One region of the Psychrobacillus sp. FSL K6-2365 genome, then DNA from elsewhere that is predicted to be linked to it. Evidence: riboswitches for the same ligand, from Rfam matches in the RefSeq annotation. Region 1 holds a riboswitch; the other holds the start of a gene.

The links. A riboswitch is a leader RNA that binds a small molecule or an ion and turns the genes downstream of it on or off. The one in region 1 is predicted to bind cobalamin.
Region 2: it holds a riboswitch for cobalamin, as region 1 does, so the genes downstream of both, MKY29_RS01315 (ribonucleoside-diphosphate reductase subunit alpha) here and MKY29_RS03755 (ABC transporter substrate-binding protein) in region 1, are expected to answer to the same signal.

Annotation. Positions count from the first base shown of each region.
Region 1 is NZ_JBBOOO010000001.1:727,693-731,901, reverse strand. It holds gene MKY29_RS03760 (FecCD family ABC transporter permease) at 1-622, opposite strand, end outside; gene MKY29_RS03755 (ABC transporter substrate-binding protein) at 627-1,595, opposite strand; cobalamin riboswitch at 1,719-1,859, opposite strand; gene argS (arginine--tRNA ligase) at 3,419-4,209, opposite strand, start outside.
Region 2 is NZ_JBBOOO010000001.1:256,709-260,917, reverse strand. It holds gene MKY29_RS01315 (ribonucleoside-diphosphate reductase subunit alpha) at 1-1,692, opposite strand, end outside; cobalamin riboswitch at 1,885-2,063, opposite strand; partial or broken gene MKY29_RS01310 (DMT family transporter) at 2,475-3,355, opposite strand; partial or broken gene MKY29_RS01305 (helix-turn-helix domain-containing protein) at 3,461-4,082, shown strand.

The DNA of each region.
Region 1 (4,209 bases):
ACTCTCTTCTGTTTAACCACAATAAAATCGTGCCAATAACTACAAACGGCAATGCCATTTGAACAAAACTCCATCCGCGCATTGATACACTTCCGAGTAGCCATCCAATAATTTGTCTCAATTCTTCTCCTGTCAATGCAATCATTAACGAAATTACAGAACCTAAAAAAGAACTAAAAATAATTCCAGTCAAAATAATTGTTTCCATTTTCATCGAACGATCGACTAGCTTGGCAAATGTAATAACAAGTAGCATCGTAACTAGAGCCCCAATCATACTGAAAACAGGCAATGTGAATATTCCTAGAAACGGCACCGAAATACCGAAAAAGAGCGTAGCCACGGCGCCAACTGAGGCACCGGACGACACTCCTAACGTATAAGGATCGGCAAGCGGATTTTTTAATAACCCTTGAAATGCAGCACCTGCAATGGCTAGTGATGCACCTACTAGTCCTGCAAGCACCACACGTGGCATGCGAATTTTCCAAACGATATTGGTCGCGATTGCATCTGCTCCCGTATCCCATAATGTGCTGATCGGTACCTTTACGGATCCGACCGATACACCTAGCCAAATTGCTACAAAAAGAGCTATTATGGACAAGATGTAGCCGATCAAGGCTTTACTCACTAAAAGCCTCTGGATAAATTGCTTTCGCTACTTCTTCTAATCCCTCTGCAAGACGTGGACCTGTACGACTTGTTAGGTTTTCATCTACTTGTATAACTTCATTGTTTTTCACTGCTGTAATAGAATCGAACCCGTCACGAGCTTTCACGCTATCCACAATTCCTTCTACATAGCTATACATTACAATAATTACGTCCGGATTACGGTTAACAATTTCTTCTGGTTCTATTTTAAACCAGCCTTCTTGATCCGCTGCAATATTCTCAGCATTCACCATATCTAAGATTTCTTGCATGAACGTTTCTTTACCAGGTGTATAAATTTCCGGAACATCTGAAGTTTCAACGAATACAGTTTTCTTCGTTTCTACTTTTGCTACTTTCTCTTTAACTTCTGCTACTTTTGCTTTCATATCTTCTACAATTTGTTGTGCTTCCTCAGATTTACCAGTAGCACGACCAATTTCCTCAATTGTTGTATATGTTTCATTGAAGTCCGTTGCATTTTTCACTACGTATACTTTTACTCCAGCGTCGCGAATTTGTTGAAATCCAGCTTCACCTACACCCAAGGCAGATTCATGAGCAAATACAATATCCGGATTCATCGCTAAGATCTTTTCCACGTTGAATTCCATACCACCGATTTTCTCTTTTTCAAGCGCTTCTTCTGGGTAGTTATCGTAATCATTAACTCCAACAATTTCATCATTTAATCCAAGTGCAAATAAAATTTCTGTATTACTTGGTTGCATAGAAACGATTGTTTTTGGTGCTTCCTCTAATGTAATTTCAGTACCGACTGCATCGGTCATTGTAATTGGGAAAGTTGTTTCATCTACTACTGTTTCTTGTTGCGTACTTCCTGTATTTTCTTCAGGTTTAACTTCTTCTTGTCCGCATCCTACTAGCAATAGAACTGCTAAAGCGGATGTCATCCATAACTGCCATAATTTCTTCATTTTACATTCCTCCTATTTAAGCCAATAAAAAATCTCCCATCCTATTGATGAGAGATAGATAGGTATAAATCTGCACGAAAACACAATGAGCCAGACCTACACCAAACCTATCCTCGTAGGTAACGGGCGTAAAGCATATAGGCAGGTTTTCTGACTTATGATGTGTTGCATCACTTACAGTGGCGGGACCGTGCTGGACTTTAACCAGCTTCCCTTTTAACTCTAGCAATCCGTAACTAGAGCACCTCTATGCATTTATTTATTGATGTTGCTTTGTCTTCATTATACCTTATTTTTTATGACTGTCGACTTCAACTTTGAGGATAGAGTGGTTCGACCTTTGGGATGGAGTTGAGCTCTCTTGTATATTGAGAGATTGCTCTCGTAAAGCGTGTATTCTCTTTCGTATATATATCATTCTCGTGAAGTATAGATTCCCTTTCGTATAGCTGGGCTGGGGATATCTCTCATACAGTTGCTCCCCGCTATTGTGTAAGGGATGAACTTGCATTTACTTGCTCTCGTTTGTTGTTTTCTTGGTGTTACTGGACCTTTACTTGCGTTCAGGATAGAAATACTTGCGAACGGGTTATGAATACTTGCTCTTGAGAGGCATTTACTTGCGGTTAGGAAGTTAATTCCAATTTTTCAACTTGATATTTTGGAGATTGCTCTGATATAGGAGAGGAATTAACGTTTACTTGCTCTGTTTTGTTGTTTTCTTGTTGTCACTGGACCTTTACTTGCGTTCAGGATAGAAATACTTGCGAACGGGTTATCCTTACTTGCTCTTGAGAGGCATTTACTTGCGGTTAGGAAGTTAATTCCAACCTTTCAACTTAATAATTTGGAGATTGCTCTGATATAAGAGAGGAATTAACGTTTACTTGCTCTCGTTTGTCGTTTACTTGGTGTCACCGGTCCTTTACTTGCGTTCAGGATAGAAATACTTGTGAATAGGCTAGGCATACTTGCTCTTGAGATGCATTTACTTGCGGTTAGGAAGTTAATTCCAATTTTTCAACTTGATATTTTGGAGATTGCTCTGATATAGGAGAGGAATTAACGTTTACTTGCTTTCGTTTGTCGTTTACTTGGTGTCACTGTACCCTTACTTATGTTCTAGATAGAAATACTTGCGAACGGGTAATGTTTACTTGCTCTCGAGATGCATTTACTTGCGTTCAGGAAGTTAATTCCAATTTTTCAACTTGATATTTTGGAGATTGCTCTGATATAGGAGAGGAATTAACTTTTACTTGCTCTCGTTTGTCGTTTACTTGCTGTCACCGGTCCTTTACTTGCGTTCAGGATAGAAATACTTGCGAACGGGTTATGTTTACTTGCTCTTGAGAGGCATTTACTTGCGGTTAGGAAGTTAATTCCAATTTCCAACTTAATATTTTGGAGATTGCTCTGATATAAGAGAGGAATTAACGTTTACTTGCTCTGTTTTGTTGTTTTCTTGTTGTCACTGGACCTTTACTTGCGTTCAGGATAGAAATACTTGTGAATAGGCTAGGCATACTTGCTCTTGAGATGCATTTACTTGCGGTTAGGAAGTTAATTCCAATTTTTCAACTTGAGAATTTGGAGATTGCTCTGATATAAGAGAGGAATTAACGTTTACTTGCTTTCGTTTGTCGTTTACTTGGTGTCACTGTACCCTTACTTATGTTCTAGATAGAAATACTTGCGAACGGGTTATGTTTACTTGCTCTTGAGATGCATTTACTTGCGGTTAGGATTATTTCCCCAAATTCTTGATGATCGTATACTACATAAAATTAGAAAAACCCTCGAACAAGGTCGAGGGTTTAGGATTACATTTGTTCAGGTGCAGATACACCAAGTAGGCGCAATGCATTTGAGATTGTTTGACGTGCTGCTGTTACAAGTGCAAGGCGAGCTTCTGATTGCGTCACGTTATCCGCATTCAGTACTTTATCCGCATTATAGAAGCTATGGAATGTCGTAGCTAATTCTTGGATATAAATTGCAATTCGGTGAGGTGCACGAAGTTTTGCAGCATCTGCAACTATTTGTGGGAAGTCACCAATTTTCTTCAGTAGATCTAATTCTTTTTCACTTTGCAATAATTCAAGTGAATCAGTCGACACTTTCATGCCTTGCGTTTCTGCTGATCGTAAAATTGAACAAATACGTGCATGTGCATATTGAGCGTAGAACACTGGGTTTTCATTAGATTGAGAAACAGCTAAGTCTAAGTCGAAGTCCATATGTGAATCGCCTGATCGCATACCGAAGAAATAACGTACTGCGTCAAGACCTACTTCTTCCACAAGCTCACGCATTGTAACAGCTTTCCCAGTACGTTTACTCATTTTCATTTTTTCGCCGTCTTTATATAGTTGAACCATTTGTATAATTGATACTTCAAGTTTTTCACGCTCATACCCAAGCGCCTCAATTGCTGCTTTCATACGTGGTATATAACCGTGATGGTCTGCTCCCCATATATTGATCAATTGATCGAATCCACGAACTAATTTATCTTCGTGGTATGCAATATCGGGCAATAAATATGTGAAAGAGCCATCACTTTTGATAAGTACACGGTCCTTGTCGTCTCCAAATGTAGTAGAACGGAACC
Region 2 (4,209 bases), 470 kb from region 1:
TGCTTTAATCGTTAAGTATGCAATTTTTTCGTATAATGCATCTGCAAGCTCTACAGCTTCATCTGATTCCCAGCGAATATTCTTAAGTGCGAGTAAATGATGCCATCCAAACGTTCCTAAACCGATCCCTCTGTATCTAGAATTCGTCCGTTCTGCTTGAGGAACTGGAATCATGTTTAGGTCAATCACGTTATCAAGCATTCGAACCTGAATTTTTATAAGCTTTTCCAAAACATCCGCTGGAACTGCTCGTCCTAAATTTATAGACGATAAATTACATACGACAAAGTCCCCTGGCTTACGACGAGTGACAATTATATCGTCCTCTATTTGAATGGACTCGAATGTTGTTGCGCTTTGATTTTGAAAAATTTCTGTACAAAGATTACTACTATAAATCATCCCGGCATGTTTATTTGGATTGCTACGATTGACCTCATCGCGGTAAAACATAAACGGAACACCTGTCTCTAGCTGAGAGCGCATAATTCGCTTCATCAAATCGATAGCAGGAACTGTTTCTCGAGACAAACGATGATCGATTACACATTCCTCATATTTTTGGCGGAAGGAACCATCTCCACGTTTTTCATCATAAAAATCTTCTAACGAATAGCCCTTTAGCTGACGAACTTCTTGCGGGTCAAATAAATGCCATTCCTCTCTAGCATCCACTTTTTCCATAAATAAATCTGGCAAGCACACCCCAGTAAAAATATCGTGAGCTCTCAAGCGTTCATCTCCGTTATTTAAACGTAGATCTAAAAATGTAAAAATATCTTTATGCCAAACATCTAAATAAACAGCCACCGCACCTTGACGCTGGCCAAGCTGATCTACACTTACTGCAGTGTTATTGAGTTGTTTAATCCAAGGAAGTACACCGCTTGAAGCACCAACAAAACCTCTAATGGAAGACCCTCGGCTACGCACCTTACCCATATAAACACCAATGCCGCCACCAAATTTCGAAAGAGTCGCTACATCCGTATTGCTATCGTAGATACCTTGAAGACTATCGTCTACCGTGTCGATAAAACAACTAGAAAGCTGACCATGAGGTTTACCGGCATTTGAAAGTGTTGGTGTTGCTACTGTCATATATAAATTACTCATTGCCCAATATGATTCTTTTATTTTTTCTAAACGATTTTCATGCTCGTCTTTCATAAGTGTCATAGCAATAATAAGCCAACGTTCCTGAGGCAGTTCTACAATTGTTTTATCAAAGTCCTTCGCTACATACCGATCCAGTAGTGTTTTGAGGCCGATATAAGTAAATAAATAATCTCTTTCCTGTACGAGAACTTCAGATAGCTGCTCTAATTCTTGCTGGGAGTATGCTTGTTTAAGACGTTTGTCATAAATTCCTTTTTCACTTAACAGTTGAACATTACTAGCAAATTTTGTATACACTGCATCCGCAGTTGTGCTTCTTCTCTCAGCTACTTGTTCATAAACCTCTGCTAAATGCACTCTTGCTGCTACAAAGGTCCAATAAGTTTCTTGTTCATCTAGAAAACTTAATGCTTCCAGTGACATTGTCTTAGACCAAGCAGCTATTGTACCTTCCGGGTGCTTTTGCATCCATCTTTCATGTGTTTTTATAAGAGGAGCAATTTTTTCCTCCCCAAATTCTTTGATTAGATTATGTAATACTTCTTGTTTAGTAGTGTTTGAGATGATTGTCATTTTGAATTCCTCCTATTTTTTAATTGAATCATTTATGTGGTACTCCCCTTTGAAATAGAGCACAAAAAAGCGATGTCACAGCCATCTTCGGCTGAGACATCGCTCAAAATTAAAAGTGTAGGATACAACAAGACATATCAAGCATTCGAGATATTGGCCTTCGCTCCCACCTCTCAACCCCCGAAGAAAGTGTTGCTTACCGATGAAAAGGCAGGTCTACTGGCTCGTGTTTCACTCTCCTGTTGGCCTTCCCACGATTGCTCGCAGTGGCTATTCCAACAGTCGTCCACACTTACAGTTGCGGGGACAGCTTCGGCATTTTACCGAATTCCCTTTTAAACCATAAAGGTACCTTCTCATCGTTAACATACTATATATTGTGTTTAGTTCATTTATATAATCTAACATATTGTGTTTATAGGAGCAATAGATAATATATTATTAAACAAGAAATCTATAAAAAGTCCCATATGTATAAAATTTCTTCACTATTTTCAAGTGACTAAAATAATATAATATAGCTCCATCATAATATTTCTCATTGTTAAACTACCTACCCTTCCTCTCAGGAGTTTTAAGTATCAAATAGATTCTTTACAGTTCTGACTTCACTTTATACTTCCTTAAAATTAAGTTAATAAGAAAAGGGGAACCTAGAGGTTTTTCAGAGGCTCTTTTGTTATGCAGTTTTATAGATTTTGAGCGTTTATTAATTAAAAGGTATTATTCTAATATGTGTTTTAATTTAATCTATTCTCGTACCGCCAATTAGTCTCTATTATTTATTCTTTATTTCTATTCTGTAGTAAAAATAATGCTAGACCGATTAAGATAAGTACGATACCCATACCTTGTTGTAAAGAAATGACTTCATCAAAATGAAATACGCGAGTATACAGGTTCCAATTGTCTCTCCTAATATACTCATTGAAATAATGGAGGTACTTAGCCATTTCAACAACCAATTGAAAATTGTTTGCCCTAAAATTGTCGCAATAAACGCCAATCCAATAAAGGACCACCATGTTTGTACAGAGTAATTAAAGAAGGGTGTTTGCTGACAAAAAGCAAAAACACCTAAAAGCAATGTACTGCTCCCGTAACTAATAACTGAATATGGGATAAGAGATAGCCTTTTACGTACATGCTGACCAATGAAAAAGTAAGCTGTTATGATGCCTGCCGCAATAAGTGCAAGTATATCGCCAAATAATGCTAGTCCACTAATTTGAAAATCCTGCCATCCAATGACAATACTTCCGGCAATCGCTACAAGAAAGCCCATTATAGCCCCTTTACTGAAACGCTCCTTGAATAAAAAATAACCGCCAATCATCGAAAAGAGTGGTTGTAATGTGACAATAACCGTCGAGCTTGCAACAGATGTGTAATTTAATGATTCAAACCACAATACATAATGTGCTGCTAGAAACGCCCCTGATAATAATCCGAGTCCCCATTGTTTTTTTGATAACAAACGTAATTCTTGTCGGTTCTTTTTATTAACTAATAAAAATGGAAAAAGTATTACAGTTGCAAAAAACATTCGATAAAATGCTGTAATTGTAGCAGGTGCATCTGCTAATTTCACAAAGATAGCTGAAGACGATAATGCGAATACGCCAAAAAATAAGAGTGCGTAAGAAATATGAGGAGATTTCAATTCTGGTCCTCCTAGATAATTATTTACAATAATAAAATTAATTTATTATAATGTACAAGGGTAAGTATAAAATATTTATGTAATTGAAAAAAGTATTATTTCGCTATGTTTAGTATGTCAGCACAAAATGAGTTAAACATACATTATTGTAGAAAGGGGTTTTACTATGAACGATCATCGTCTCGGACAAACCGTATTAAATTATCGTAAAAAGAGTGGTATGACAATTCGTGAGTTCGCTGATTATGCTGGGATTAGCACTTCACTTATTAGCCAAATAGAAAGAGGACAAGCAAATCCATCTTTAAGTGTACTAAAACTAATTGCAAAGGCATTAAATGTACCACTCTTTACCCTCTTCATTAATGAAATTGATACGGATTCGCTCATTTCGAGAAAACATGATCGAAAGAAAGTATATCGTGAGAATAGTGACCATATTGTCTATGATGTGTTAACACCAGATTTCATGAAAGCACATATTGAACTCTTACTAATGGATTTAAATGCACACGCAAGTACTACTGAAAGTCACTATTCACACTATAACCAAGAAGAAATTGCTGTCGTGATGAAAGGACAAGCGTATGTCGAACTGGAAGGCACCGAATACTTTCTAAATGAAGGAGATGTCGTGCGCATTCCACCAAATGTTAAACACCGGTTTTTGAACAAAAGTGATGAATCGAATCATATATTATTCGTCCTAACTCCATCATTAATCTAAATAGCCCATCCCCATGTAAATATTTAAGAAATAGGGATTTCAACCAATAAAAAGGGTAGTTCCAAAAATCGAGCAAATATCGACTTTTGGAACTGCCCCGTAAAAAATCGTTATGCAATCTGGCCTG